3 regions of the Nocardia sp. NBC_01388 genome follow, and region 1 is predicted to be linked to each of the others. Evidence: riboswitches for the same ligand, from Rfam matches in the RefSeq annotation. Region 1 holds a riboswitch; each other region holds the start of a gene.
The links. Region 1 has a riboswitch for S-adenosylmethionine ahead of OG716_RS33185 (rhodanese-like domain-containing protein). Riboswitches for the same ligand answer to the same signal wherever they lie in the genome.

Region 1 (10,284 bases):
GCAGCGCGGCGCCCACATTCATCGAGACGCGGCCGAATCCGGACGCTTTCACCTTCGCCCCGCGATCGACAAGATTCAGCAGGTACGGCAGGCAGTCGTCGGACATGCCGAGGTGGTCGATGGACAGCGTCGGCAGTTTGGTGATGACCGGTTCCAGCGATCCGAGCATGGACCCGTCGATATACAGCTCCACATGCCAGCCGACCAGCTCATAGGCCCGCAGCGCCAGCATGGTGAGCCCGACGATATCGCCGCCCGCGCGCTTGAAATTGAACCGGATCGCGCGCACGCCGGCGCGGTCCAGCTCGATGATCTCCTCGTCGGTGGCGTCCTCGCTCAGATTCGCGACGCCGACCCAGCCCTCGCCCAATTCGGCGAGGGCGGCCCGGAGAAAGGTGTGCTCGTTGCCCTGGAAGGAACCGGCGACCACCGCGCCACTGTCGATATCGAAGCGCTGCATGCGCCGCCGATAGTCGGCAATGGTGTACGGGTCGGGCAGGTAGCCCTCGTTCTCGGCCAGCGGGAACCGCGGGTCGAAGATGTGGAGATGGGCATCGAACACGTGATCAGCATGCCTCACAACGGTGACAAGTGCGGAAGACCTTGTCCACCTGGCGGATTCAGCCAGGTCAGGGCTATCAGGAAACCTTGTCCGGCTCGCTCGCGCGAATCATGTCCTCGCGCTCGACAACCTTCACCCGCTCGCGGCCTTCCGGTTCGCCCAGGGCGCGCTCGTGCGCGTCCAGGCGGTACCAGCCGGCCCAGGTGGTGAAGGGGACGCCCTTGTTCTCGAGGAACGAGGTCACCGCGTCCAGCTCCGGCTCGGCAGCCGGGGTGAAACCGGCGGCGTCGTCGAGCAGGCAGGCGATGGTCTCGTTCGCGTCGCCCTTGGTGTGGCCGATGAGGCCGACCGGGCCGCGCTTGATCCAACCGGTGACGTAGGTCTGCGGCATGAAGCGCGCCGCGCCGTCGGCATCCTCGTCGAGCAGGACGCGCCCGGCCTCGTTGGGGACGGTGCCGGCCTGGTCGTCGAACGGCAGGGCCGGAATGTTCTGCGACAGGTAGCCGACCGCGCGGTACACCGCCTGGACGTCGAAGTCCTTGAAAGTGCCGGAGCCCTTGACGTTTCCGGTGCCGTCGAGCGCGGTGCGCTCGGTGCGCAGGCCGATGACCTTGCCGTCGGCGTCACCGAGGATCTCGGCGGGGCTCTCGAAGAAGTGCAGGAACAGCTTGTGCGGGCGGTCGCCCACATCGCGAATGGCCCACTGCTCGAGGGTGTTGCAGATCATGTCGACCTGCTTCGAGTGCCGGCGTGCGGCCTCTGAACCCTCGTCGTAGTCGATGTCCTCGGGGTCGACGATGACCTCGATGGTCGGGGAGTGGTCCAGTTCGCGTAGCTCGAGCGGGGTGAACTTGGCCTGCGCGGGGCCGCGACGTCCGAAGACGTGCACCTCGAGCGCCTTGTTCTCCTTCAGGCCCGCGTACACGTTCGGCGGGATCTCGGTGGGGAGCAGTTCGTCGCCGGTCTTGGCGAGCACGCGCGCCACATCCAGGGCCACATTGCCGACGCCCAGCACGGCAACCTTTTCGGCGTCCAATGGCCAGGTGCGCGGCACATCCGGATGCCCGTCGTACCAGGAGACGAAGTCGGCGGCGCCGAAGCTGCCCTCGAGCTCGATGCCCGGGACCTCGAGCGCGCGGTCGGCATTGGCGCCGGTGGAGAAGATGACCGCGTCGTAGAAGCGCTGCAGGTCTTCCAGGGTGATGTCGACGCCGTAGTCGATATTGCCGAGCAGGCGGACCTGCTCCTTGTCGAGCACCTTGTGCAGGGCGGTGATGATGCCCTTGATGCGCGGGTGGTCGGGGGCGACGCCGTAGCGGATCAGACCGAACGGTGCGGGCATCCGCTCGTAGAGGTCGATGCTCACTCCGCCGAAACCTGTGGGGGCGTCGGACTTCATCAACGCGTCGGCGGCGTAGATTCCGGCCGGACCGGCGCCCACGATCGCAATGCGGAGCGGGCGGGCCGCCGCACCGTGGTGCGAGTCGGACACCGTCCCGGACTGCGTATCGGTCGCTGCACTCTGTTCGGTCATTCTCACGCGCACCTTTGGTTGGAACTATCTGTCGTCAAGTCTCAGCCGTCGTTCTTAGCTTAGGCTAAGTTGACGCCCTCGCCCCGGGTGCCTTCGTTGGATCCCCGAAGCTGCAGCGTTGCTGCCTGGTACCGCTATTCCCGCTCGTTCAGGGAAATTGTGCTGATTCTATCGGTGGAAGGAACACCCCGCCCGCGCCGGTGCGGTGAACTGTACGAATGCCCATCGCGTTCGCTGACCGGTGCGGCGGATCGCGCGCTCCGGCGCGACGGGCATGATCTACCCATGAGCGACGTCGATGACCAGGCGGTTCCGATCGATCAGGCCGAGGCCAGGAGCATGCTTCCGTTCCTGTTGGCGGCCGGCATCCTGGTGCTGGTGGTTATCGGGATCGTGATCGCCACCCTGATGTCGCCGGCTGAGAAGAATCTCACAGATTCCGGCCAGCTGGCCGTCGCCGCTCGCAATTTCATCCAATCCCGCAGCGCGGGTGGCGCACTCGATCCGACCGTGGTGTGCAAGGGCTTCGACGACAACCGCTCGCCGCTGAAAACCGCGGTCGAGGGCGGCCCGAAACTCGACATCGTGGGGCTCGCCGACCCGAAAATCGACGGCGATCGCGCGACCGCCGCGGTCACCTTCCGCGCCGACAGCCACGATACGACCGCCACCTGGAACTTCACCCGCGCAGATACGACCTGGCTGGTCTGCAATTCCTGAGGTCCTCACCAGCCCCAAGTTCGCGGCCCGCCTGGGTCTGGACTGCCGGAGCGGGGGAGCGAAGCGGAGGAGCGGAGGAGGGAAGACCCAGGTAACAGGCCCGCGAACCCGCCGGAGCGGAGCGGAGGCAAATTAAACAGAGTTTGACAGGGGGGCATGATTTTCGGCAATCTCAACCCAGGTCATGAGTATCAGCGCGAAGCCCCGGCTCGCTGATCGGCAACCCTCCTCCGCGGCGGGGTGCTCCGGGTGACGACCTGGCCGCGCATCGGGCAACGGTGCGGCAAGTGCGGATTCACAGGAGGTCGATATGAGTTACGCGGGTGACCTGACGCCGAAGCAGGCGTGGGAACTGTTGCGGGACAATCCGAATGCGGTGCTGGTGGATGTGCGCACCGAAGCCGAGTGGCGCTTTGTCGGCGTCCCCGATACCAGTGGCATCGGGCGGCCGACCGCGCTGATCGAATGGGTCGACGCCACCGGCACGCGCAATGCCCGGTTCGTGGACCAGTTGAAGCAGGCGCTCGCCGATCGTGAGCCGGATTCGGAAGCGCCGGTGATCTTCATCTGTCGCTCCGGCCAGCGCTCCATCGGTGCGGCGACGGCGGCGACGGGCATCGGGCTCGCACCGGCCTTCAATGTCCTCGAGGGTTTCGAAGGCGCGCTCGACGCGCAGGGACACCGCGGCAGCGAGGGCTGGCGCGCCGATGGGCTGCCGTGGAGGCAGTCATGAGGGCGCGCCGATGGGGCTGTATCGATTGGAGGCAGTCATGAGGGCGCGCCGATGGGGCTGTATCGATTGGAGGCAGTCATGATCACCGGTGGTTCGTTCGAGCGACCGCTTCCCGAGGGCGTCGGCCCGTCCACGCTCGGCGTGCGAGGTGGCTTGCGCCGCTCCGGTTTCGATGAGACCTCCGAGGCGCTGTTCCTGAATTCGGGCTTCGTCTACGAGAGCGCCGAGGCCGCCGAGGCCGCGTTCACCGGCGATATCAAGCATTTCGTCTACTCGCGCTACGGCAATCCGACGGTCGCCATGTTCGAGGAGCGCTTGCGCCTGCTCGACGGCGCCGAAGCGTGTTTCGCCACCGCCAGTGGCATGTCCGCGGTCTTCACCGCACTGGGTGCGCTGCTCGGCGCGGGTGACCGCCTGGTCGCCGCCCGCAGTCTCTTCGGTTCCTGCTTCGTGGTGGCCAATGAGATCCTGCCGCGCTGGGGTGTGGAGACCGTCTTCGTCGACGGCGAGGATCTGGCGCAGTGGGAAGAGGCGCTCTCGGTGCCGACCCAGGCCGTCTTCTTCGAGACCCCGTCCAACCCCATGCAGACGCTGGTGGATGTGCGCGCGGTCTGCGATCTCGCGCATGCCGCGGGCGCACAGGTGGTGCTGGACAACGTCTTTGCCACTCCGCTGCTGCAGAAGGGCTTCGATCTCGGCGCGGATGTGCTGGTGTACTCCGGCACCAAGCACATCGACGGCCAGGGCCGGGTGCTCGGCGGCGCGATTCTGGGTTCGCACGAGTACATCGACGGTCCGGTGAAAAACCTTATGCGCCATACCGGTCCGGCTCTGAGCCCGTTCAATGCCTGGACGCTGCTCAAGGGTCTGGAGACCATGCCGCTGCGCGTGCGCCAGTCCACCGAGTCCGCGCTGCGGATCGCCGAATTCCTGGAGCAGCATCCGGCGGTGTCGTGGGTGAAATACCCGTTCCTGCCGTCCCATCCGCAGTACGAGCTGGCCAGGAAGCAGATGTCCGGCGGCGGCACGGTGGTGACCTTCGAGCTGAAGGCGCTGCCGGAGGAGGCCAAGAAGCGGGCGTTCGAGGTGCTCAACGGCCTGCGCATCATCGACATCTCCAATAACCTCGGCGATTCGAAGACGCTGATCACGCATCCCGCCACCACCACCCATCGGGCGATGGGGCCGGAAGGCCGTGCGGCCATCGGCATTACGGATGGCGTGGTCCGTATCTCGATCGGTCTCGAGGATGTCGAGGATCTGCTGAACGATCTGGGTAACGCCCTGAGCTGATCGGCAACCGGGGCCGGAACCGTCATCGACGGTTCCGGCCCTTTGTCGTTTCCGGACGTCGCATCCATTGACAGTATGCTGTCAATTATGACAGAATGCTGTCATGGCGAAGGCAGTGCACCTGGCCGTTTACGACACCTTCTCCGACTGGGAGGTCGGGCACACCACCGCGCACATCAATCGCGCGCTGTGGCATCGCGAACCGGGCGCCTGGCAGATCCGGACCGTCGGCCCCACCGCGGATGCCGTCGTTTCGATGGGTGGCCTGCGGGTGACTCCCGATATCGCTCTCGACGAATTAGACCCCGCCGACAGCGCCATGCTGATCCTGCCGGGGTCGGCGACCTGGGAGGCCGGCGAATTGAAGGCCTTCTCCGACAAGGCGGGAGAATTCCTCGCCGCCGGTGTGCCGGTGGCCGCCATCTGCGGCGCGACCTTCGGGCTGGCGACCGCCGGAATGCTGGATGCTCGTCCGCACACCAGCAATGCGGCCGAATATCTTGCCATGAGCGGGTATTCGGGCGGCGACGGCTTCGTCCACGAACCCGCGGTGACCGCCGGTGATCTCATCACCGCCAGCGGCACCATGCCGGTCGACTTCGCCCGTGCGATCTTCGAGCGCCTCGATATCTTCGAACCGCAGGTGCTCGACGCGTGGTACCGCCTCTACGCGCACAATGAGCCGGCTGCCTTCTTCGCGCTCGCCGAGTACGAACAGAGTCGGGCAGCGAATCCGGCGGCACTGTGAGGGAGAATTCCCCCGCAGCGCCCGGTCCGGGCGGACAGGAGGCGGAATGAATCCCGAGCAGGCGCTATTCAGTACCGCCGCCATCACCTCGTTCAAGCTCAACGGCCAATTCCTCACCATTGCAGAGGAATTGGCGCGTCCGGCCGATATCACCGCCGCCTGGTGGCAGGTCCTGGGTGCGGTACTGCACGAGCCGCTGCCGGTCGCGGGCATTGCCCGCGAGATGGGTATCACCCGCCAGAGCGTCCAGCGCATAGCGGATCTACTGGTGGACAAGGGTTTTGCCGAATACCGCACCAACCCGGCGCACCGTCGCGCCAAACTGGTCGCCATCACGGAGGCCGGTCACGAGGCGGTGCGCCGCATCGGCCCGCAGCACGCCAAATTGGCCGCCCGCCTCACCGCCCAGCTGGGCGTCGAACAGTTCACCCGAATCGTCGAATCGCTCACGACCTTGTCGGCCGCGCTCGATTCCTTCGAAACCGACTGAACCGGAAGCGAATCCCCCGGTCAGGCCGTGGAGATGGTTCGCCCGGGTCGGCCTGGTGGAGATGGTTCGCCCCGATCGGACGGGTGGCTATGGATCCCCGTCGGGCCCGTGGAGGGGGATTCCCTGGGTCCGGCGGGCGGAGGGGATTTCCTGGGTCCGGCGGGCGGAGGGAGATCCCCTGGGTCCGGCGGGCGGAGGCGGACCCGCCATCCCGGCATGCTTTGGTCGAAATCCGTACGGCCGCTGTGGATCCCGGCCCAGGCGCGGCGGATGACGACGGATCTCAGGGTGCGAACGGGTCCTTGGTCTTGCCGACCAGGTCTGCAACGGAGTGCAGGATGGCGGTCGGGCGGTAGGGGTACTGCTCGACGGTGGAGTGGGTGGAGATGCCGGTGGTGACCAGGATGGTGCGCAGCCCGGCTTCCAGTCCGGAGATCACATCGGTGTCCATGCGGTCGCCGATCATGACGGTGGACTGCGAGTGCGCGTCGATGCGGCGCAGCGCCGAACGCATCATGAGCGGGTTGGGTTTGCCCACGTAGTAGGGCTCTTTGCCGGTGGCGCGGGTGATCAGGGCGGCGACCGAACCGGTGGCGGGCAGAATGCCCTCGCGGGAGGGGCCGGTGGCGTCCGGATTGGTGGCGATGAAGCGCGCGCCCGCCGATATCAGCCGGATGGCGGTGGTGATGGCCTCGAACGAGTAGGTGCGCGTCTCGCCGAGCACCACGTAGTCCGGTTCGCTGTCGGTGAGTACGTAGCCGATTTCGTGCAGCGCGGTGGTGAGCCCGGATTCGCCTACGACATAGGCGGTTCCGTTCGGCCGCTGATCGCGCAGGAAGGTCGCGGTGGCGAGCGCCGAGGTCCAGATGGATTCGATCGGAATGTCGAGACCGGTGTGCTGCAGCCGGGCCTGCAGATCGCGCGCGGTGTAGATGGAGTTGTTGGTCAACACCAGGAACGGGATCTCATTGTCACGCAGTTCGGCGAGGAACTGGTCGGCGCCGGGCACCATGTGGTTCTCGTGCACGAGAACGCCGTCCATGTCGGTCAGATAGGACAGGATCGGTTCGTCGTTTGAGGTCACGGGGCTCAGTCTAATTTGCCTCCGCTTCGCTACGGCTGTCCGCGGCCCCCGAAGTCTCGTTCTTCCCTCCTCCGCTTCCCTCCCCCGCTCCGTCAGTCCAGAACGAGACGGGCCGCGAACCCGGAGGTGAGCCCAGCGGTAGGCGCCCGAAGCAGGACACTATGGTCGAAACGGGCCACGTGCAGCGATCAACAGCGTGACCGGCGGGAGGTTGGCCCGCACAAACCAAGCGCAGCAAGGCGACAGGAGTGGCGCGGTGAAGGATCTCAAGCTCGGATACAAGGCGTCGGCGGAGCAGTTCGGCCCCCGGGAACTGGTGGAGATCGCGGTGGCGGCCGAGGAGCACGGCCTCGACAGCGCCACGGTGAGCGATCATTTCCAGCCCTGGCGGCACAATGGCGGGCACGCCCCGTTCTCGCTGGCCTGGATGGCCGCGACCGGTGAGCGCACCGAGCGCATTCAGCTGGGCACCTCGGTGCTGACCCCGACCTTCCGCTACAACCCGGCGGTGATCGCGCAGGCGTTCGCGACCATGGGCTGCCTGTACCCGGATCGCATCATGCTGGGTGTGGGTTCCGGTGAGGCGCTCAATGAGATCGCCACCGGCTACAAGGGTGAATGGCCGGAGTTCAAGGAGCGTTTCGCGCGGCTGCGCGAGTCGGTGGATCTCATGCGCGCCCTGTGGACGGGTGACCGCGTCGACTTCGAGGGCGAGTACTACAACACCGTCGGCGCCTCGATCTACGACGTGCCCAAGGGCGGCATACCGGTCTACATCGCCGCGGGCGGCCCACTGGTGGCCCGGTACGCCGGCCGCGCCGGTGACGGTTTCATCTGCACCTCGGGCAAGGGCATGGACCTGTACACCGAGAAGCTCATGCCCGCCGTCGCCGAGGGCGCCGCGAAGGTCGGCCGCACGGTCGAGGATATCGACCGCATGATCGAGATCAAGATCTCCTATGACACCGATCCCGCACTGGCGCTGGAGAATACGCGCTTCTGGGCGCCGCTGTCCCTGACGCCCGAGCAGAAGCACTCCATTACCGATCCGATCGAGATGGAGGCCGCCGCCGACGCGCTGCCGATCGAGCAGATCGCCAAGCGCTGGATCGTGGCCAGCGATCCGGACCAGGCCGTCGAACTCATCAAGCCCTACCTGGACGCGGGCCTCAACCACCTGGTCTTCCACGCCCCTGGCCACGATCAGCTCCGCTTCCTGGACCTGTTCAAGCGCGACCTGGGCCCCCGCCTGCGCGCCCTGGCCTGATCGCACGAGCGGTAAAACGGCCGGCGCGCGGTCGCCTCGCGACCGCGCGCCGTACCGGGTATCACTGCGCCGGAACGGCTTTCAGGCCGGTACCGGTGCGTCCAATGGCGTGAGCTCCCATCCGCCGCCGCCGGTGATGTCGAGCCGCTGATTGTGATGCCGGTCCACCGTGCTGCGGTGCGCGACGCTGACCAGCACGGTATTCGGCGCCTCGGTTCGCACCAAGTGGTAGAGCGTGTATTCCAGACCCTCGTCGACGGCTGAGGTGGCCTCGTCGAGGAAGGCCAGTTTGGGCTGCAGCAACAGGATTCGCGCGAACGCGATGCGCTGCTGCTCACCGGGGGAGAGCGTGTTGCCCCAGTTGTCGTCCTCGTCGAGCCGGTCCGCCAGGTGGCCGAGATTAACCTTGATCAGGGTTTCCCGCAGGGCTGTGTCGTCGACCGTGTCGGCCGGGGCCGGGTAGGTGATGACCGTGCGCAAGTTGCCGAGCGGCAGATACGGCCGCTGGGACAGGAACAAGGTGTCGTCTCCCACGGGCCGGCGTACGGATCCCTCTGTGTAGGGCCACAATTCGCCGATGCTGCGCAGCAGCGTGGTCTTTCCGACACCGGAATCGCCCTTGATGACCAAGGCATCGCCGGGCGTGAGCCGGAGGGACAGGTCGATGATGAGCGGCGTTCCGTCCGGCTTGCTGACCTGTACGTCTTTCAATTCGAGGCCGTCGAGCACCGCACCGATGCCGATGACCGGCAGTTCCCGGGCCTTTTCGTCGGCATCACGCAGGCCGTCGAGGCGAGTCAGAGTGGCCCGAACGTAGGTGAATGCGTCATACGAGCTCTGTGGCATCGACAGCGCGGTCTGCAGCTGATCGAAAGCCCTGCTCGCCTGGGTCAACGTGCCGAGGGTGGCAGTTCCTGCCAGTACCCTCGGGCCTACGAGCAGCGGTACGAACAGGGCCGTCGCTTGGTTGGAGACACCGATCCAGCCGTAGAACTTCACCAGCCGGAATATTCGTGCCCAGGTGTTCTCGATGACGGCTCCGAATCGAGTGTCGAGGCCGGCGCGTTCTTCTCGCTCACCGTGGTAGAAGGCGATGTTCTCGGCGTTCTCGCGCAAACGCACCAGCCCGAAGCGGTAGTCGGCCGTGCGGCGTTGGAACCAGAAGTTCAGCTTGACCAGTGGGTTACCGATCTTGAAGGCGACGACGCTGGACAGCGCGATCCAAATGACAGCCGAGAAGACCAGGTCCCGGGGCACGTGCACACCGAGGACGTTCAGTGGGCGGGACAGGCCCCACAGGATCGGCGTGAACGACACCACGGTGAGCCCGCTGCCGACCACGCCGTTGCCGGGCACCCCGTACGGGCCCACATTCCCGCCGAAACTGAGCGCGAACGAGCCGTTCACGAAGTCCTGCACGTCTTGCTGAATACGCTGGTCGGCATTGTCGATGGTGCTGTCGATGAATCGGTTGCGGTAGTAGGCCTTGCCGCCCAGCCAGTCATCGAGATTCTGCGTGTTCAGCCATTTCCACCAGTGGATCTGGAAGGCGTTCTGCACCCAGTAGCCGACCATGGTGCCCATGACGATGTAGATGGAGGCGAGCACGCCGAACACGATCATGCTTTGCCAGAAAAGGGTTTTGGCGTGGTCGTTGCCCGCGGTGTCGTGCTCGACCAGCGCCTGTACCCCGAGCTGCAGCGCGGTGTACATGTCATTGGACCAGTAGGTGAGCAGTACGTTGATACGCACGGTGTACACCGCGAAAACCATCACCAGCGCCAATAGTCCCCAGCCGGGCAGGCTTTGGCGGCCCTTGAAGTAGTCGCCGGTGATCCGCCAGAACATCCGGC
Region 2 (10,284 bases), 840 kb from region 1:
CTGCATGTAGTCGGCCAGCCAGGGCGCGGAGGAGAACTGCACCCGGTGCGTGACCTCGTGCAGGCACACCCAGAGCCGGAAGTCGCTGGGCGGCACACCGAGTGCGCGTTCCACGGCCATGATGTTGGGCGCGACCAGCAGCAAGGTGCCGTCGGGCCCGCTGAACGGGTCGTACTGCCCGAGTATGGCGGTGGACAGGAAGGCCAGCATGGCCCCGGCCTGCAGTCCGGCCGGCTTACCGGCGAATCTGCCCTTCGCACCGGATTCGACGCCGGTGCCGGTGAGCTGCGCCATGGATTCGGCGGCGGCGGCGATCCAGCCCGGCCGGTCCACGATGCGGGCCTCGGGTATCGCGGAGCTGTCGAGCAATCGGCTCACCTCGCGCACCGGGCCCTCGGCCCGCCGGGAGGCCGCGGCCAGCTCGACGACCGCCTGTTCGGCGGAGTACCTGGAGGTTTTCGGCCCCGACGGCACCAGCAGGGTGCCGGTGCGGGCGGCCAGACTCCAATCGACGGAACCGGCCAGCCCGGATTTGGCGGGGCGGGGCAGTTCGCGAATTCCGGTGCTCACCAACGCCTCTCCACGATCATCAGCGCCCGGCCGGGCGGCAGGGAATTCGGGTCCGGTCATAGTCATCCACCCGTCAGGAGCAGCCACAATTGCGCAGTGTGGTCGCGATGGCGTCCAATGCCGGGCGGCTCTGTTCGGGCAGCCGCTGGTTCGACATCAACGCGAAGGTGAGTACGCGCCCATCGTGGTCCAGCACATACCCCACCAACGCGCTTGCCACGTCCAGAGTTCCGGTCTTGGCTCGAACCCAGCCCGCGCCCACCCGATCCTGGCCCGTGTAGCGGTCCGACAGCGTGCCGGTGGCGCCGGCGACGGGCAGGTAGTCCAGCAGGGTCGCGAGTGGGTCGCCGGCCGTGCCCGCGGCACTGACGCCGGAGGAATTCGACTGTCCGCCACCATTGTTCGGCAGCGCGGCCACGGTGACGATGCGGTCCAGCAGCCGCGGCGGAATGGTGTCGTCCACCGAGAGCCCGCTGGCATCGTGCAGGGTGAGGCCGGTGGTATCGAATCCGGCGGCGCGCAGGGTCGTGGCCATGGCGTTCACCGCTCCGGTGAACGAGGCCTCCGAGCCGGTGGCGAGGGCGATTTCGCGGCCGATCGCCTCGGCGAGCACATCGTCGGAGTCAACCATCATGTCCCGCAACCGATCCCGCAGCGGCGCGGACTGCACGGAGGCGAGCTTCGCCGCACCCGCAGGCGCCGTGCCCAGATGCACCTTGCCGGGATCGATACCGAGTTCGGTGGCGAGCTGCCGACCGGCGTCCAAACCCGGTGTGGCACTGCGCGGGGAGTAATCCTTCAGCGCGCTCTGCCGGCCGCCGTCGATCATGACCGAATCGATGGGTGCGATGGAACCGCCCGCGATATCCGCCGGATCCCAGCCCTGTGCCATCGCGGATCCGGTGAAGGCCGAGGTGTCGACCGCGATGCTGTCGGCCCGATGACCGGAATTCTTCAGCTGCGTCACCAGATCCGACAGTCGCGCACCGTTGGTGTAGTAGCCCTTGCCGTCCGGCTGCGCGGTCAGCGTGGGGTCGCCGCCGCCGACGAGCACGATCTCACCGGGCGTCGTACCGGCGACGACCTGCGTGGTCACCCGGTGGTCGGGCGGTAGCGCCAGCAGCGCCGCGGCGGCGGTGAGCACCTTGGCGGTGGAGGCCGGAATCATCGGCTTGCCGGGATCGGCGGTCCACAGCACGTTCCCGCTGCCGGCATCGGAGACCGATCCGGCGAAGACGCCCAGATCCGGATTGCCGACCACCGGCGCGAGGGCCGCAGCCAGGCCTTTCGCGCCCGGAGCCGGTGCTGTCGCGGGCGCCGGAGCGACCTGCGGCAAGGGCTTGACCGGCGAGGGCTGCGCGGCGATCGTCAAACCTCCGTGCCGGAATTCCTCCGTCCACGGTTTCAGCGTCACGATCACCCCGGCAGCCACACCCACCACAACGACCAGGGCGGATGCCACTACGATCCAGGTTCTGCGACGCCGCTTGGCTTCCAGCCCACCGATGTTCTGCTTGTTCCGAGCCACCTGCCGCTGTCTCCCTGATACCTGTGATGGGGATAGGCCCGAGCGTCCCTGCCGGACCCACGTACCCGGGCACCACACTATCCTCGTTGCGCAGTCGTTCCCCCGAACGAGCTGGCGAGTCGGCAGCCATACCCGCACCGAAGAAGGAGATGACGTGGAGTTCGACGTCCTCATCGAGATCCCCCGGGGTCAGCGCAATAAGTACGAGGTAGACCACAAGACCGGTCGGATTCGTTTGGACCGCTACCTCTACACCCCGATGATGTACCCGGCCGACTACGGCTACATCGAGAACACCCTCGGCTCCGACGGTGATCCGCTGGACTGCATGGTGCTGCTCCCCGAGCCCGTGTTCCCCGGTGTTCTCGTAGAGTCCCGCCCGGTCGGCGTGCTGATCATGAGCGACGAGGCCGGCGGCGACGAGAAGGTCGTGGCGGTGCCCGCCGGCGACAAGCGCTGGGACCACATCCAGGACGTCGAGGACATCCCGGAGTTCCAGCGCAAGGAGATCGCGCACTTCTTCGAGCGTTACAAGGACCTGGAGCCCGGCAAGTGGGTCAAGGTCGAAGGCTGGGAAGGCCGTGAAAAGGCCGAAAGCCTGTACGTCGAGGCGGTCCAGCGGCTGAAGGACCAGGGCGAGCACTGATTTCGCCTGTTGTACGAAGTGGGTGGCGCGGAAACGCGCCACCCACTGCTGTTTTCGGGCACCACTGCTGTTTTCGGGTGATCAGCCGATGCCGGCGGCCGGTTCGGCCGGGGCGTCGCCCACGGTGGTGCGCAGCGGCACCTCTTTCCAGAACGCGACCAGCACCAGCGCCACCAGCGCCACCGCCGAGGTGGTCAGAAAGACCGTGGACAGCGATTCCGCGAAGCCGACCTGGAAAGGCTTGGCCAGCACCGGATTCAAGCGCTGAATCACCGAACTGTCGGCCAGCACGTGCTGCGCGGCCGAGGTGTCGTGATTGAGCAGGCCCTGCGCGAGCGCCATATCCGCCGGATTGCCGTCGTTTCTGCCGTTGAGCAGCGCCTGCTGGAACTTCTGATCATGTCCTGCCGCAACGAGTTCGGTGCGGATATTCGGTGCCAGCCGGGTGAACAGCACCGACAGGAATACCGCCGCGCCCAGCGTGCCGCCGATCTGCCGGAAGAAGGTGGCCGCGGCCGTCGAGACGCCCATATCCTTGGGCGGCAAGGCATTCTGCAGTGCGATGATGAGCGGCTGCATGAGATTGCCCAGCCCGAATCCCACGCACAGCATGAACAGCACCACGATCCAGTACGCGGTATCGGCACGCAGATAGTGCAGCAGGAACAGGCCGAGGGTGATCATGCCCGCGCCGATCAGCGTGTACGCGCGATAGCGGCCGGTCCGCGAGATCAGCTGCCCGGAGACCACCGAGCCGACCATCATGCCCAGCACCATGGGCATCATCTGCAGGCCGCCGATCATCGGGCCGGCTCCGCGCACCGCCTGTAAATACTGTGGCAGCAGCAGAATTCCGCCGAACATGCCCGCGCCCACCACGAACGAGATGACCACGCCGAGCGCGAAGGTGCGGTTCCGGAAGATGCGCAGCGGAATCAACGCGGCGTCCCCGAGCATTCGCTCCACCCAGACGAAGACGATCACGCCGACCACGCCGACCGCATAGCAGAGCACCGATCGCACACTGCCCCAACCCCATTCGCGCCCCTGCTGGGCCACGATGAGCAGCGGTGTGAGCGCGATGGCCAGTACCGCCGCACCCCAGTAGTCCACCCGGTCCGGCGATCGCTCCCGCACCGGCAGGTGCAGGGCGCGGGTCACCACCACCAGGGTGAACAGCCCGATCGGCACATTCACCAGGAATACCCAGCGCCAGCCCGCAATGCCGAGAATGCTGTCCTGCCCGGCGAACAGCCCGCCGAGCACCGGCCCGACCACACTGGAGGTGCCGAACACCGCCAGGAAATAGCCCTGGTACTTGGCCCTTTCGCGCGGACTGACGATATCGCCGACGATGGTGAGCGCCAGCGACATCAGCCCGCCCGCGCCCAGCCCCTGCAGCGCCCGGAACGCGGCCAGTTCGTACATCGACTGCGAGAACGCGCTCAGCAGCGAGCCGATCAGGAAGATGGTGATGGCGGCGAGATAGAAGGGCTTGCGCCCGTACATATCCGAGAGTTTGCCGTAGAGCGGCGTGGCCAGCGTGGCCGTGATCAGGTACGCGGTGGTCGCCCAGGCCTGCAGCGAATAGCCGTTCAGATCATCGGCGATGGTGCGGATCGCCGTGGAAACAATGGTCTGGTCGAGCGCGGCCAGCAATATGCCGAGCAGCAGCCCGCTGAGTATCACCAGAATCTGCCGGTGGGTGAACCCACCTTCACCCGTCGATTCCGTCACCTCGGATGTCGCCATGGTCAACCTCCCGGTCCCTCGCACCACGATAGGCGTCGAACCGGAGGTTGGCAGTCCTTTTTCCGGCCCGGCGTCAGGGCTCGGAGACCACTCGAGACCGCTTGCGGCGCAAGCGGTCTCGGCGACCCGCGTTAGCAACGTGTTTGCCGGACCCGGAGCGCAGCACCGGACCTCGGACGGGGTTTCAGGGGCACAGCCCCTGAAAGGTTACGAGAGTCGTCATTTCCCCTGGAAGCGTGGCTCGCGCTTCTCGAAGACCGACTGAATGGCCTCGGTCAGATCCTCCGAGGGCAGGAATGCGGCATTCCAGGCCGAGACGTAGCGCAGGCCGTCGGCGACCTTGCCCACCTTGGGCTGATCCAGCACATCCTTGATGCCCTGCACCACCAGCGGCGGGTTCGCGGCGATTTCCCGCGCCAGCGCGTAGGCCGCGTCCAGCGTGGCCTCCCGATCGGCGTAGACGTCGTTGATCAGGCCGATCTTCTCGGCGCGCGCGGCGTCGATGTCCTTGCCGGTATACGCGAGCTCGCGCAGATGCCCCTCGCCGATGATCCCCGGCAGCCGGTGCAGCGACCCGATATCGGCGACGATCGCCACCTTCGCCTCGCGCAGGCTGAATTTCGCGTCCGCACTGGCCAACCGAATATCCGCGGCCGCGATCAGATCCAGTCCGCCGCCGATGCACCAGCCCGCGACCGCCGCGATGACCGGCTTGTGCGAATCGGCGACCGCGGTCACCGCGGCCTGCATGACGCGCACCTCCCGCAGGAACCCGGTCCGGGGCCCGGCAAGGGCCCGATCGGCGAGCAGCGCGCCGAACGTCGGAGCCATGGCGGGTAGGTCCAGCCCATAGGAGAAGTGCTTGCCCGCGCCCGTGAGCACAATGGCCCGCACCTCCGGATCGGCGTCGAGTTCACCGAAGATGAGCGGCAGCTCGCGCCAGAAGTCCGGGCCCATGGCATTGCCCTTGCCGGGACCGGTCAGCGTCACGGTCGCGATGTGGTCCTTGCTTTCGACCTCGAAAGCCTTCCAATCGGTCATCGGTCCAGCGTATCGGGGGTACGGGCGGTCCGGGCGGGCGGTGTTAATCCTGTGCTAAATCTGCTGCGTCGCACTGGTTTACCGGTGGTGCCGAACGGGACGATTGAACAGTCCGCCAGCTGCACTCCCCAGTGTGGAGACACGATGTTGATGCATCATGGAATCGGTCTCGACCGATTCAATACGCTTCCCCGGCACCGCGCGGTGCACGCCCTGTACGAATGCTGCTGCAGCATCACCTGGGCGGCCAAGATCGCCGACGGCCGGCCCTACCCCGGATACGACGCGCTGCTCACCGCCGCCGACGGGGAACTGCACGCCCTCTCCCCCGTCGAACTCGACAGCGCCTTCGATTCGTGTGCGCACGAAACCATTTCGGAGCGCACCGTCACCGAGCTCGTGCGCATCACCCGCGCCCGGCTCACGCGGATGCTCGGCCCCGAAGAGGGCTACCCCGAATACTGATACCCCGCACATCCACCGCAATCGCTCTACTCTGGTGCCATGCGCAGGTCCCTGCCGCCGGTCGCTTCCAAAGTCTCCGACACGCTCATCGCCCGCGGCCATCACGGGGTGATTCTCACTCAGCCGCAACCCACCCACACCGCCGCGGATGCCGCCCACGCCCTCGGCGTGGATATCGGGGCCATCACCAAATCCCTGGTCTTCCTGCTCGACGACGATCCGGTGCTGCTGCTGGTCTCCGGCGCACACCAGGTCGACCTCGATCACACCGGTCAGCGCCTGGAAGGCACCCTCACCCGCGCACCCGCCGCCATGGTGCGGCAGGTGACCGGGCAGCCGGTCGGCGGCGTCGCCCCGGTCGGGCACCCGATCAATCTGCCCACCTTCATCGACACCGCACTGGCCCGGCATTCGGAGCTGTGGGCGGCGGGTGGGCATCCGAATACGATGTTCCGCACGACTTTTGGAGAATTAGTACGAATCACCGCAGGTCTCGCCATAGACGTGGACTGATCCGCACCCCACCCCCTAGCGTCGTTTCGGGGGATCCCAAATCCGCGCAACACTTCGCACCCCCGCGCGATATTTCACACTCCCCGGAATATCCAGCCCCCGGACGACGTAGGTTCGGAATGTGACCGATTCTCCGCCGCCCGGCACCGAGCTATTCACGCACGGCGCCGACTTCCAAGCGCCCGACGACCTGAGCGGCATCACCGCCCAGCAGTACCGGGCCGCCATGCGGCACTATCCCGCCGGCGTCACCATCGTCACCCTGCATTCCGAGGCCGGTCCGGTCGGTTTCACCGCCACCTCCTTCGCCTCCCTCTCGGCGGAGCCGCCGCTCATCTCCTTCAATATCGCCGCGACCTCCTCCAGCCTCACCGCCCTGTCGAACGCCGATTCGGTGGTTGTGCACTTCCTCGGCGAACATCAGAAGCATCTGGCCCAGCGATTCAGCCGCAGCGCCGAGGAGCGCTTCACCGATCGGTCGCTGTGGACCACCCTGCCGAGCAGCGAACCGGTCCTGCACGGCACTCCGATCTGGGTGCGGGCCACCGTGCATCAGCTCATTCCCATCGGCGATCACACGCTTGTGGTCGGATTGGTCACGCGCGTGCACGACAACACCGAGGACGCACCCGCCGTCGGGCCGCTGGTCTATTACAACGGCGTCTACCACCGCGCCGAGATCGCCGACTGAGCCAGCGCGCTATTGCGCCCAGGTCGCATGCGCTCAGGCCGCCGAGGCCACCGTGCCGAGGCCCAGCGCCGCCAGGATGGCCGCGCTCACCTGTTCCAGCCGATCTCGCACCTTGGGCTTGCGCAGCAGCGCCACCGCGCGCGAGGCGGCGACCGCCAGCAGCACCATTTCGATTGCGGCAATGGTGCATTCGATGGCGCCGAGGCCGAGCGTGTTCGCGAAGGTCACCTGGGACAGGAACTGCGGGAGCACCGCGAGATAGAACAGCCCGACCTTCGGGTTGAAAATGCAGGACAGCAATCCCGCAGCGAATGCCGAGCGAACGGATACCCGCTGCGACTGAACCCCGTCCGCGGTGAGTTCCGGGGCGCCCGCCGCCTGGCCGCGCCGGTGTTCGAGCAGGGCGCGAACGCCCAAGTACAGCAGGTAGATTCCGCCGATCACCTTCAAGCTGCGATAGGCCGTCGCCGACTGTTCCAGCAGCGCCGCGACACCCGCCGCGACCACCACCGCCCAGACCAGCCCGCCGAACGACGATCCGACCGCCGCGGCGATACCGGGGCGGCGCCCGGCCATCGTGAAGCGCAGCACCAGAAAGGTATCCGGGCCGGGAGTGAGGGCCAGCAGTACGCACAGCCCGATAAAGCTCAGCAGCAGAGGGAAACTCACACCTCTATCGCAACGCACCCCGGCACTCCGGCGCAAGGGCGGGCCGGAGCCCCTGCGGGAGAGACAAATAGAAAGCCGCCGACCCTATCCGGAGGGAATGGCCGGCGGCTCCCCCGAGCAGCAGAGATTCAGTTCCGCGCGCTGAATTCCGCGCCCAGTTCGCGGAACACATCGGTGTTCATCGAGAACGCGAGACGAGCTTCGTCGAGCACCGGCTCGACCTCCGGACCGGCGATCGGCAGCGCGTCCAGGTTTTCCCGGTATTCGCGCTTGAACGCGGCCGGGTTGGAGATGTCGCCGAAGACGTAGAAGCGGACGCCGTCACCCTTCTTGGGCAGGTCCCACAGCTTCTCCGCAGTGCCGCGAATGACCTGTCCGCCCGAGAGATCGCCCAGGTAGCGGGTGTAGTGGTGCACCACATAACCGGCCGGCCAGGTGCGCGCGCACTCGTCGATGCGGGCTGCGTAGGCGGCGGTGGACGGCAGGGCCACCAGTTCATCGCGCCACTTCGCGCCGCCGAGGTGGGCGAGGTCGATTTCGAGGGCCGCCAGGCGATTCAGCTCCGGCTTGACGAACGGCCCGGCGATCGGGTCGGAAGCCAGTGCGGCGGAATGCTTTTCGAGGGCGTCGTAAACGAACCAGAGTTGCGAGGTGTAGCGGTAGAAGGCCTCGACGCCGAGCTTCCCCTGCAGCAGATCGCTCATGAAAGTGGAGTGTTCGGCCTCGGCGTGCTGCTGCTCGGTCGCGGAACGAATGAGCGTCGAGAACGGCGCGGTATCCAGCATGGTCGAGCTCCTCGTTTCGAACCGGGGGCGCCCACCTTTGGCTACCCTAACTTCCCCCTTGACGATACGCGTCAGCAACGATCGCGCGATTCGAACTTTGCGGCCCACCCACTCCAACTTTCGGATGATTTTTCCGAAGAGGTTGACAGGACCCCGGCACATCTGCGAGCCTTCCGAATCAGGTCATGAGTACCAGCGTCAAGCCCTGGCTAGCTGGTCGGCAACCCTCCTCCGCGGTGGGGTGCTCCAGGTGACGACCGGGCCGCCGCCCGACCGGGCGCGGCAAGCGCGGACTCTCGATCACTCTTTTTCTGATCGCGCGTCCCTTGCCCGAATGGGATTTCGTGATGACTGCATTTGCCGACCAGTCCTGTGCCGCTCTCGCCTCCGTCTCCGGTTGCGATCTGCGGGTACCCCTCGTGCAGGGTGGGACCACCACGTACGCCAACTTCGACTATGCCGCCAGCGCACCGGCATTGACGCAGGTCGCCGACCGGGTGCAGCAGCTGCTGCCGTTCTACGCCAGCGTGCACCGCGGCGCCGGTTACGCCTCCCGCGTCTCCACCGACTGCTACGAAGGCGCCCGCGGCTCGGTCGCCCGATTCCTCAATGCCGCCGACGACCAGGTTGTGGTCTTCACCCGCAACACCACCGATTCGCTGAATCTGCTCGCCGCCTGCGTGCCCGGCGACACCGTGGTGCTCGACGTGGAACACCACGCCAACTTCCTGCCGTGGACCCGAGGCGGTCGCCGGGTGGTGCCGGTCGCGGACACCATCGAGGAGACCATTCAGCGCGTGGTCGCCGAACTGTGCACCAAACCCGCTGCGCTGCTTGCCATTACCGGAGCATCGAACGTCACCGGCGAACTGCTGCCGCTGGAGCGGCTGGCCTGGATCGCGCACCAGTGCGGCACTCGGATCCTGGTGGACGCCGCCCAGCTGGCACCGCACCGGCGCATCGATCTGCAGACCAGTGGCATCGACTACCTGGCCTTCTCCGGGCACAAGGCGTACGCGCCGTTCGGCGCGGGCGTGCTGGTCGGGCGGCGGGACTGGCTCGATGCCGCCGAGCCGTACCTCGCGGGCGGCGGCGCGGTCCGCTCGGTGACCGCCGACGGCGTCGAATGGGCCCCCGCACCGCAGCGGCACGAAGCCGGCTCCCCCAATGTGCTGGGTGTGGCCGCGCTGGCCGCCGCCTGCGACGCCCTCGCCGAACTCGACGAGACCACCGTCCGCGAACACGAGCAGTACCTCACGCACCGCCTGCGCTACGGCCTGAAAACCGTTCCGGGCGTGAACTTCCTGCGCATCTGGCGGGACAGCACCGATGCCGTCGGCATTGTCGCCTTCACCGTCGACGGTTTCGAACCCGGCCAGGTGGCCGCGTACCTCTCCGCCGAACACGGCATCGGCGTCCGCGACGGCCGCTTCTGCGCCCACCCCCTGCTCGCCCGCCTCGGCGTCGACGCGGCCCTGCGCGCCAGCATCGGCCTCGGCAGCACCGCCGCGGCCGTGGACCGCCTGATCGACGCCCTCTCCACCCTCGTCGAAAACGGCCCCACCTGGACCTACGCCAAAACCGAAGGCCACTGGAATCCCACCCCCGAAACCCGCCCCTTCGG
Region 3 (10,284 bases), 1.5 Mb from region 1:
GCGCGATCCACACCGCGATCGGCCAGTACGCCGCCGATGATATTGCCCGCCACCATTCCGAATCCGAACAGCATCAGCACAATCGGCACCAGGCCGACCGACATGCCCGCCACATCGGTGAGGGTCGTGGTGATGTAGGTGTAGACCGCGAACATGCCGCCGAAGCCGACCGCGCCGACCAGCAGCGTCAGCAGCACCTGGGAACGACGCAGCGCGCCCAGTTCGGTACGGGGATCGGTGAGGCGAATGCCGGTGAGCTCCGGCACGAAGCGGAAGAGCGCGGCGACCGTGGCCGCGCCGATCACGGCGACCACCACATAGGCGTCCCGCCAGCCGAGATGCTGACCCAGCCAGGTGGCGGCGGGAACGCCGACAACATTGGCGGCGCTCAATCCCAGCATAACCGCGGCAACCGCCTTGGCACGCTGCCCCACCGGAGCCAGCGACGCGGCGGCCAGCGAGGCCACGCCGAAATAGGCGCCGTGCGGCAGACCCGTCACGAATCGCGCGATCACCAGCGTCGTGTACGAGGGCGCGAACACCGACGCCGCATTGCCGAGCGTGAAGGCCATCATCAATGCGATCAGCAGCTTCTTGCGCGACATCCGCGCGCAGAGCGCCGCGATCACCGGAGCGCCGACGACTACGCCCAGTGCGTACGCCGAAACAGCATGCCCCGCAACAGGTTCGGAAACATTCATGCCGCGCGCGATCTCCGGCAGCAATCCCATGGTCACGAATTCGGTTGTGCCGATACCGAATCCACCCATCGCCAGCGCGAGCATGGCGGGCACATGCCACCCGCGCCCGGCCGCCGGTTCGACGTACCCGGACGTGGCCGTGCTCTCGGACACGGAATCAACAGATTCGGAGACAGAATTGGCCACGACCAATCGCAACATCCGAGCGAACCCGCCCGATACCCTCCGCACCGGTGATCTCACTCACGAACAGGACGGATGGGAACCCGCGGCACTTTTCCCGAGTACGAAAGCAGCCCGAGTACGAAAACAGCCCGAGTGCCGAAAGCGGCCCGGGCGCGAAAAACAGTTCGGGCACCCGCTCCGCCGAAGTGGCGGGACAGGTGCCCGGAATGTTCATGACGAGGGATGGTCCCGGCCGGGACGTTCGGTCCCGGCCGCCATCGGTCGCCGCGGCGCGCTGGGCGCAGACCTTCAGCACGCCGCTTCGGGCGTCGGAAACGCCCTGTGCCCCTGGGGTTTCAGGGGTGAGACCCCTGAGCGCCCCGAGAGCCGGATACTCAGCGCAGGGTGCGCGCCAGGTTGGCATCGAGCACACCGAGGAACTCCTCGGTGGTCAGGTAACCCTGGTCGCCGCCGACGAGCAGCGCCAGATCCTTGGTCATCTGGCCGTCTTCGACGGTCTTGATGACGACATCCTCGAGGGTCTGCGCGAAGGCGATGACCTCGGGGGTGTTGTCCAGCTTGCCGCGATGCGCCAGGCCACGGGTCCACGCGAAGATCGAGGCGATCGGGTTCGTGGAGGTGGGCTTGCCCTGCTGGTGCTGGCGGAAGTGCCGGGTGACGGTGCCGTGCGCGGCCTCCGCCTCACAGGTGCGGCCGTCCGGGGTGAGCAGCACCGAGGTCATCAGGCCCAGCGAGCCGAAGCCCTGCGCCACGGTGTCGGACTGCACATCGCCGTCGTAGTTCTTGCAGGCCCAGACGTAACCGCCCTCCCACTTGAGCGCGGAGGCGACCATATCGTCGATGAGCCGGTGCTCGTAGGTCAGGCCGGCGGCGTCGAATTCCTTCTTGAACTCGGTCTGGTAGACCTCTTCGAAGGTGTCCTTGAACATGCCGTCGTAGGCCTTCAGAATGGTGTTCTTCGTGGAGAGGTACACCGGGTAGTTCTGCTGCAGACCGTAATTCAGCGAGGCACGCGCGAAGTCCCGGATCGAGTCCTGGAAGTTGTACATACCCATGATCACGCCGCCGTCTTCCGGCATGCGGACGACCTCGTGCTGGATCGGCTCGGAGCCGTCCTCCGGCGTGAAGGTCAGGGTGACGGTGCCGGCCTGATGCACCTTGAAATCGGTGGCGCGGTACTGGTCACCGAAGGCGTGACGGCCGATGATGATCGGCTTGGTCCAACCCGGAACCAGACGCGGAACATTCGAGATGATGATCGGCGCACGGAAGATGGTGCCGCCCAGAATATTGCGGATGGTGCCGTTCGGCGACCGCCACATCTTCTTGAGGTCGAATTCCTCGACGCGGGCTTCATCCGGGGTGATCGTCGCGCATTTCACGCCTACGCCGTGCTTCTTGATGGCGTTGGCGGCGTCGACGGTGACCTGATCATCGGTCTTGTCGCGGTACTCGATGCCGAGGTCGTAGTACTCGAGGTTCACATCGAGGTACGGAATTATCAGCTTGTCCTTGATGAACTGCCAGATGATCCGGGTCATCTCGTCGCCATCGAGTTCGACGACAGTCCCTTCAACCTTGATCTTGGACATGGACTTCGTGTCCTCCTAGGAAGGTGGTGCTCCCATTGCACGGCCGGGTGAGCACGCTTGTGAGCGGGGACCCCGGCTGTTCAACAAACAACGTATATGCCCGGCGTTTTCTGCGGGACCTCTGGTACCAGGTCCGTACAGTTTGTGGCGCCAAACAAGACGAGCGTACTGCTGCTATGAACCGCACCGCACGGGCAGCCCCCGCTGTGCGGGACCCCGCCCTCGGTTACCGGTGAGTAGTGTGCACCGTCACCACGGGGCTTTCCCGGCGCGACACGGGTTGCCCCCGACGCGACGCGGGCCGCGCCTCCGGAGAGGACGCGGCCCGCGAAAGCGGTAGTAGCTCAGACTCCGACGTGCACGTGCTCGGAGCCCTCCAGCAGCGTTTCCGGCTTGTCCCGGATCATGAACGCGATGATCGGAATGGTCAGCAGGAAGAAACCGGCGCCCGCGTAGAACGCCACGTCATAACTGTGGATCGCCGCCCGGGCCACCACATTGTCGATGGTCGGGTGATTCTTGGCATACCGCTCGGCCGCCTGCACCGAGAGCGTCATCAGCAGCGCGGTGCCGATGGAACCGCCGACCTGCTGCGCCGCGTTCAGCAGCGCACTGGCCACACCGGAATCCTTCTCGTCCACCTGATGCAGCGCGGTGGTCTGCATGGCCACGAACAATCCGCCCATACCGAGCGCGATGAGCAGGATGGCCGGCAGCACGCTGGTGGCGTAGCTGTCACCGAAGGACAGCTGCGCCAGGTACAGCAGACCGCCCGTACCGAGCACCGCACCGGTCAGCATGACCGGGCGCGGCCCGATCTTCGGCAGCAGCGCGCTGGCGATACCGGCCGAGATGACGATGCCCACCGGGAACGGCAGGAACGACACACCCGCCTTGAGCGCCGAGTACCCGAGGGTGAGCTGCAGGTAGAAGCTCAGGTTCAGGAACATGGCGAACATGGCGATCGGGGTGATGAGCGCGACCAGGAATGAGCCGCCTCGGTTGATCTCACCCGGAATACGCAGTGGCAGCAGCGGATTCGCTGTTCGACGTTCGATAACCACGAAGGCGACGAGCAGTGCCACACCCGCGACGAGGAAGCCGAGGGTGGTGCTCGCGGTCCAGCCGTCCGATGCCGCGCGGCTGAAGCCGTAGACGACCGAGATCAAACCGAGCGTCGCGGTGACCGCGCCGGGCAGGTCGTACCCGCCGGTGCGCGGCGCGGGAATGTCCTTGATGACGAAGGCCATGGCGCCGGCGAAGGCCAGCAGTGCGATGGGCGTGTTCACCAGCAGGCACCAGCGCCAGCTGGCGTACTCGGTGAGCAGACCGCCGACGATCAGGCCGATGGCCGCGCCGCCCGCCGAGACGCCGGCGAAGACGCCGAACGCGCGGGCCCGCTCCTTGGGCTCGGTGAAGGTGATCGACACCAGCGACAGCGCCGCCGGCGCCAGCAGTGCGCCGAACGCGCCCTGCAGGCCGCGACCGGCGAACAGTTCCGCGGTGTTCTGCGCCAGTCCGGCCAGCGCCGAGGCGCCGGCGAAACCGATCAGGCCGATCAGGAAGATGCGGCGACGGCCGAGGTAGTCGGCGAGCCGGCCGCCGAGCAGCAGCAGGCCACCGAAGATCAGCGTGTAGGCGGTGAGGATCCACTGCCGGTTGCCGTCGCTGATGCCCAGGTCCTGCTGGGCGAAGGGCAGGGAAATAGTGACGATGGTGGCGTCGAGCACCACCATCAGCTGGGCCATGGCAATCACGCCCAGCGCCAGCCAGCGCTTGGAAGCGCTTGTCTGACTTGATTTTTCATCGGGCGCGAGAGTCGCCATCCCAGTGGTCATGCCGTCTCCTCAGGAGTGGTTCGAACAGCCTGGTCCATCGTGGCACCTCCAGACAATTGGCGTCAAGAGAAAAGTGTCGCAATCAGACAGTTGGCGGTTCTCGTCACAATATCGCCGGACGGCTATACAATGACGACATGTCCGAGTCGTCGACGCATGCCGGTTCACTGACACTCCACAGCCCCGAGCGGGCGAGTCTGGAGCGTCACCGGCCGGGTCTGCGCGAGCGCAAGAAGCAGCAGACCCGGACGCGCATCATCGATGTGGCGCTGCAGCTGTGCGACGCGCAGGGTTTCGACGCCACCACCGTCGAGCAGATCGCCGATGCGGCCGATGTCTCACCGCGCACCATCAACCGGTACTTCGACAGCAAAGAGGCGATCGTCATCGCCCCGATCGAGGACATGGGCCGGGCGCTCGCCGACCAGCTGCGCGCGCAGCCCATCACCGGCAATGAACTGCAGGCCCTGCTCGACGCGTTCATGGCCGTGGTCGAGCAGGTCATCGAGGGCGACAATCCGCTGCCGTTCCACTGGTTTCAGCAGATGCAGCGCATCACGCAGAGCAATGCGACAGTCCGCGCCGAAAGCCTGTCCGCGGCCGATACCAAGACCCTGTCCATGACGACGGTGCTCGCCGAACGCCTGCGGACCGATCCGAATGCCATGCCGGTGCGGATGATCTCGGCCACCTGGCACGCCATCGTGCGCATCGGCATGGAGTGCGAATTCGACGCCTCCTCCGAGTTCCCCGATTGCTCCAGTGCGAGCACGGCACGCGAGCTCATCGACAATGTGGTCGCCGCCTATGAGGAGTACACGCGCAGTTGCGCCCTCCCCGTCGCGACGGCCGCCACCGGTCCCCGTTAGAATTTCGCATCAGGTCAAGAGCATCAGCGTTAAGCCCCGGCTCGCTGATCGGCAACCCTCCAGCAGCGGCGGGGTGCTCCGGGTGAGGACCAGGCGCTCGAAGGCCGAGCGCAAGCGCACTGTAGGAGGACCCGAGATGTGTTGTTGTCGAAGCTTATTCGCCTTCCGATAACGTCCACCTCCGCCATTCGGCGACCTTTTCTCTGGAGCACGACATGAGTGACTCGACCGCGCCCGCTGCCTCTTCGGCAACCAGCGACATCGGCCCGGCCAACTGGTCCTTCGAGACCAAGCAGATCCACGCCGGACAGGCCCCCGACGCCACCACCGGCGCGCGCGCCCTGCCGATCTACCAGACCACCTCGTACGCCTTCCGCGATACCGATCACGCCGCCGCGCTGTTCGGTCTCGCCGAGCCGGGCAATATCTACACCCGCATCATGAATCCCACCCAGGACGTGGTGGAGCAGCGCATCGCCGCGCTCGAGGGCGGTGTGGCCGCACTGCTGCTGGCCTCCGGACAGGCCGCGGAGACCTACGCGATCCTGAACCTCGCCTCGGCGGGCGATCACATCGTGTCCAGCCCGCACCTGTACGGCGGTACCTACAACCTCTTCCACTACTCGCTGCCCAAGCTGGGCATCGAGGTCGGCTTCGTCGAGGATCCCGATGATCTGGCGCAGTGGGAAGCGGCCGTACGGCCGAACACCAAGGCGTTCTACGGCGAGACCATCGCCAATCCGAGCAGCTCGATCTTCGATATCCCGGGCATCGCCGGTGTCGCGCACGCGGCGGGCATCCCGCTGATCGTGGACAACACCGTCGCCACGCCGTACCTGCTCCAGCCGCTGAAGCACGGCGCGGACATCGTGGTGCACTCGGCCACCAAGTACCTGGGCGGGCACGGCGCCGCGGTCGCGGGCGTGATCGTCGACGGCGGCACCTTCGACTGGACCGTGCGCGATGCCGACGGTGAGCCGCGCTTCCCGGGCTTCACCACCCCCGATCCCAGCTACCACGGCGCCGTCTTCGCCGATCTCGGCGCACCGGCGTACGCACTCAAGGCACGGGTGCAGCTGCTGCGCGATCTGGGCGCCGCGGCTTCGCCGTTCAACGCCTTCCTGATCAGCCAGGGCATCGAAACACTGAGTCTGCGGCTGGAGCGGCACGTGTCCAACGCGGAGGCCGTGGCGGAGTTCCTGACACAGCAGCCGGGCGTCGAGAAGGTCTACTACGCGGGGCTGCCCAGCTCGCCGTGGTTCGAGCGGGGCAAACAACTGGCTCCCAAGGGTGCCGGCGCCATCGTCTCGTTCGAACTGGCCGGCGGCGTGGATGCGGGCAAGAAGTTCGTGGACACCCTGGTGCTGCACAGCCATGTCGCTAACATCGGGGATGTGCGTTCCCTCGTCATCCACCCGGCGTCCACCACCCACTCCCAGCTGACACCCGAGGAGCAGCTCGCCTCCGGCGTCACCCCTGGTCTGGTCCGTTTGGCCGTGGGTATCGAGGGCATCGACGACATCCTGGCGGACCTGCGCGCCGGATTGACGGCGGCCGCAAGTTGACCGCGAATATCGAATCGAGCACTGCCCGTTCGACGGCGGAAGTCCTGCTTCCGCCGCCGGACGGCACGCTCGGCAGCATTACGATCGGGGAGGTGGCGCTGGAGAGCGGCGCCGTCCTTCCCGACGTGACGCTGGCCGTGCAACGCTGGGGCGAACTATCGGCGAATGCCGACAATCTGGTGCTGATCGAACATGCGCTGACCGGTGATTCGCATGTGATCGGGCCGGCCGATGTGCATCACGATCAGGCCGGCTGGTGGGACGGGACCATCGGTCCCGGTAAGGCCATCGACACCCGCGAGTGGTGTGTCATCGCCACCAATGTGCTCGGCGGCTGTAAGGGCAGCACCGGTCCGGCGTCGCCGGCGCCGGACGGAAAGCCTTGGGGTGGAAGGTTTCCCGAGATCACCGTGCGCGATCAGGTGACCGCGGAGGCCCAGTTCTTCGATGTGCTCGGGGTCGAGCGCCTGGCCGCCGTCGTGGGCGGTTCCATGGGCGGCATGCGGGTGCTGGAGTGGATGATCGGATATCCCGAACGGGTCGGCGCGGCGCTGGTGCTCGCGGCCAGTGCGCGGGCCACCGCCGATCAGCTCGGCCAGCAGACCACCCAGATCGCCGTCATCAAGGCCGATCCGGACTGGCAGGGCGGTAACTACTACGGTACCGGGCGCGCCCCGATGACCGGTATGGGCCTGGCCCGGCGCATGGCGCATCTCACCTATCGCGCCGAGGCCGAGCTCGATCACCGCTTCGAGAATTTCGCCCAGGGCGACGAGAACCCCTGGGAGGGTGGGCGTTACGCGGTGCAGAGCTATCTGGAGTACCAGGCCGACAAGCTCATCTCGCGTTTCGATCCGGCCACCTACGTGCTGCTCACCGAGGCGCTGAATCGGTACGACGTGGGCCGTGGGCGTGGTGGCATCGAGGCGGCGCTGTCGGGCACGCCAGTACCGTGTGTGGTCGGTGGTGTGGATTCCGATCGCCTGTATCCGCTGCGCAATCAGCAGGAGCTGGCCGATCTGCTGCCGGGCTGTAAGGGGCTGGAGATCGTGCACTCCCGCGACGGCCACGACGGCTTCCTCACCGAGACCGAGGCGGTCAGCAAGCTGATGCTCGAGACGATGGAGCTGGCCCGCGCCGCGCGTGCGTGATCGGTACTATCGCGTGCGACCGACCGGTATGTAATGCCTGCGGTGCAATGACCGCAGACAATGCCATGAGTCGCGCCTGTTTCGTACGAATTATCTTGACGCACTGTCGGTTTCGTTCGCGTGACACCAGGTAACCGGAGACCGGAATCCGTGCCGAAACTCGGCGGTGGTCGTATGGTGGTGACATGACAGCAGCCTTCGATGACATGGATCTTCGCGATCTCGTCGCGTTGCTCTCCGATGAGGAGCAGCACGAGCTTCGCCCCGCCGTGCTGCGTGTGCTCCACCGGCTACCGGATCAGGAAATCCTGCGCCGTGAGCTGGGTCGCCGCCTCACCAACGTCTGAGCACAGTCGACAACACCCACTAGAGAATTCCCCGGAGGCCCGGCTTCCGGGGAATTTGCCGTAGATCCGCGCGGCGCGGTGCCGGTTTCGCACGGCTGCCGGTTTCGCACGGCTGACGGTTTCGCGCGGCTGGGTGACGCCCAGGCTTACGTGACGCCCAGGCTGTTGATGGTCGCGGCGAGCACGATGATCACGCTGCCGAGCACCGCCGTCCAGCCCACGTCGAACGGCTTGCTCCGCACCGCCAGCAGGCCCACCCGCTCGGTCGGCAGCAGCAGTCGCAGCGCCGCCGCCAGCAGCGTCGCACCGCCGAAGAAGAACGTCCCGCGCCGCCAGCGATCCCAGGCCAGGAACACCACGGCCACCACCATCACCGCGGCGACCAGCAGGATGGGCAGGTTGTCGCGCACCGCCGCGGCGAACCGGTTGCTGCGCTGCTCGGGGGCGGCATGGGCTGGACTCACGACGCAGAGCTTAGCGTCTACATACATCTTCATCGTCCGCCTCCGAAAAGGCGGACGATGAAGATGTATGTGTGTCACGGCTACCGACAACGCCTTGAGTCGCTGAGGGTTTGACCGTGCCCCACACCGACGCTTGTGATGCAGGAACATGCTGTCTTGAATTCACCCCCATCCATTCAGTCACGGTGGCCACGCTGTGGCGGACCCGGCGATGCCGCGGCTTACTTGGCGTCGGGCTGAGCCCGTGGTCGTCGTAGGTCCAACCACGAAAGTCCGAGGACAACCCGTCCGGGTCCCGCGCGACGAGGGCGGCGGCACCCAGCGTGGAAGGCGACCAGTCGACCCCGACCGCGACGGTGCTTGTCGCCAGGTCACCGGCGGGCACCATCTCCGTTGCCGCACACCGCCACAGCAAGCCCTTGCGGTCGAGGACCAGGGTCGGCAGATGCCAGTCGGTGACCGCCCTGCCGTGCAAATGCTCGGCAGGGCCGCTGTCAGCCTGCCCCGCCGCCATTGTGCCCGCCCCGCCGGCGCGGGGCAGGTGGGCAGCTTCACTGCCAACACCAACTCATGACCGGTCACTGTGAGTTGGGCGAGTTGTTGATCGGCTGCGGACAGTCGGGCCATCGCCGCGACCCGCGGCGGACCCTGCACGTCGGTGATCCGCAACCGCGTTGCCCGCACATCATCGCTGTCGCCGGAGCGTGCGGTGAGTTGACGCAGCACTCCGCGCACGAAGCCTGACGGCACATGATCCGCAGAGTCGGCGGGTGCGGTCACACGGCCTGTGGCCGGGTCGAATCGGGCCGACAGCGTGGCGATGGCGGTGTCGCGGAAAGTCAGGGTCCGCAGGGTGGCCATCACTTGCGCGGGCAGCTTGCGATCATTGCGGTCACGACCGGCGACAAGCACATCGAAGGTGCCCGGCTCCCACAGCCGGGCCATCAGTTCGGCACCGGCGCACGCCACCATGTCCAGCAGCCACCCGACCCGGGTGTCGAGCTCGTCGAGCCCGACCGATTCCCCGGTCACCTCATCGACTGCCGTATACACGCGGGTGGTGAACGAGAACTGTTGCGCCACAACAGGTTCAGTCATGTCGTCCAGTTCCATGCCTGGGGCCATCCGCACAACCCCCGATCACGACGCCATCTGCCACGGGAGTCGGATAGGCGTCCAACAACACACTGACGGTGTCAGCCAGGTAGCCGATACCGAGTGCGCAGGTGCGGAAAATGTTCGAACGCATATGCGAATTATATACGCGCCGATCATCATACTGAGGTCGAAATGCATTGTGAAATAAAGGATTTCATACAATCGAAATTGTCCGGATCGCCTTTCTCGGGGTTCGCCGGCGATGCCTTCGTGCCCAGTTGAACCCGACCTGCGGTCGCACCCACAGGTTCGGCCACCGCCCTGCCGTGTGGGCGTCCCGAGCCATGCGACCACATACCCACCCGCCTGCACAGGTCCGCCGAGAAAGCCGTCGATGCCGTAGCGCCTACCGGGCCACGCATGGACGCATCGTCAGCGATGCCGCAGCACCGATCCAGCCGGGTCCCGAGCAG

Region 2: it holds a riboswitch for S-adenosylmethionine, as region 1 does, so the genes downstream of both, OG716_RS29490 (aminotransferase class V-fold PLP-dependent enzyme) here and OG716_RS33185 (rhodanese-like domain-containing protein) in region 1, are expected to answer to the same signal.
Region 3: it holds a riboswitch for S-adenosylmethionine, as region 1 does, so the genes downstream of both, OG716_RS26470 (bifunctional o-acetylhomoserine/o-acetylserine sulfhydrylase) here and OG716_RS33185 (rhodanese-like domain-containing protein) in region 1, are expected to answer to the same signal.

What each region holds. Positions count from the first base shown of each region.
Region 1 covers NZ_CP109553.1:6,934,852-6,945,135, forward strand. The annotation lists gene OG716_RS33170 (amidohydrolase family protein) at 1-562, opposite strand, end outside; gene OG716_RS33175 (FAD-dependent oxidoreductase) at 639-2,096, opposite strand; gene OG716_RS33180 (hypothetical protein) at 2,382-2,816, shown strand; SAM riboswitch class IV at 2,997-3,112, shown strand; gene OG716_RS33185 (rhodanese-like domain-containing protein) at 3,127-3,549, shown strand; gene OG716_RS33190 (O-succinylhomoserine sulfhydrylase) at 3,628-4,842, shown strand; gene OG716_RS33195 (type 1 glutamine amidotransferase family protein) at 4,946-5,590, shown strand; gene OG716_RS33200 (MarR family winged helix-turn-helix transcriptional regulator) at 5,637-6,080, shown strand; gene OG716_RS33205 (HAD-IIA family hydrolase) at 6,364-7,122, opposite strand; gene fgd (glucose-6-phosphate dehydrogenase (coenzyme-F420)) at 7,421-8,431, shown strand; gene OG716_RS33215 (ABC transporter ATP-binding protein/permease) at 8,513-10,284, opposite strand, start outside.
Region 2 covers NZ_CP109553.1:6,094,880-6,105,163, forward strand. The annotation lists gene OG716_RS29440 (zinc-dependent metalloprotease) at 1-630, opposite strand, end outside; gene dacB (D-alanyl-D-alanine carboxypeptidase/D-alanyl-D-alanine-endopeptidase) at 644-2,077, opposite strand; gene ppa (inorganic diphosphatase) at 2,253-2,744, shown strand; gene OG716_RS29455 (MDR family MFS transporter) at 2,826-4,496, opposite strand; gene OG716_RS29460 (crotonase/enoyl-CoA hydratase family protein) at 4,716-5,537, opposite strand; gene OG716_RS29465 (2-oxo-4-hydroxy-4-carboxy-5-ureidoimidazoline decarboxylase) at 5,682-6,002, shown strand; gene OG716_RS29470 (YbaK/EbsC family protein) at 6,042-6,515, shown strand; gene OG716_RS29475 (flavin reductase family protein) at 6,742-7,206, shown strand; gene OG716_RS29480 (LysE family translocator) at 7,240-7,875, opposite strand; gene OG716_RS29485 (heme oxygenase (biliverdin-producing)) at 8,004-8,660, opposite strand; SAM riboswitch class IV at 8,842-8,955, shown strand; gene OG716_RS29490 (aminotransferase class V-fold PLP-dependent enzyme) at 9,008-10,284, shown strand, end outside.
Region 3 covers NZ_CP109553.1:5,395,071-5,405,354, forward strand. The annotation lists gene OG716_RS26450 (MFS transporter) at 1-854, opposite strand, end outside; gene OG716_RS26455 (NADP-dependent isocitrate dehydrogenase) at 1,262-2,479, opposite strand; gene OG716_RS26460 (MFS transporter) at 2,824-4,317, opposite strand; gene OG716_RS26465 (TetR/AcrR family transcriptional regulator) at 4,455-5,186, shown strand; SAM riboswitch class IV at 5,199-5,309, shown strand; gene OG716_RS26470 (bifunctional o-acetylhomoserine/o-acetylserine sulfhydrylase) at 5,402-6,751, shown strand; gene OG716_RS26475 (homoserine O-acetyltransferase) at 6,748-7,902, shown strand; gene OG716_RS26480 (hypothetical protein) at 8,088-8,249, shown strand; gene OG716_RS26485 (DUF3017 domain-containing protein) at 8,396-8,713, opposite strand; partial or broken gene OG716_RS26490 (transposase) at 8,952-9,811, opposite strand.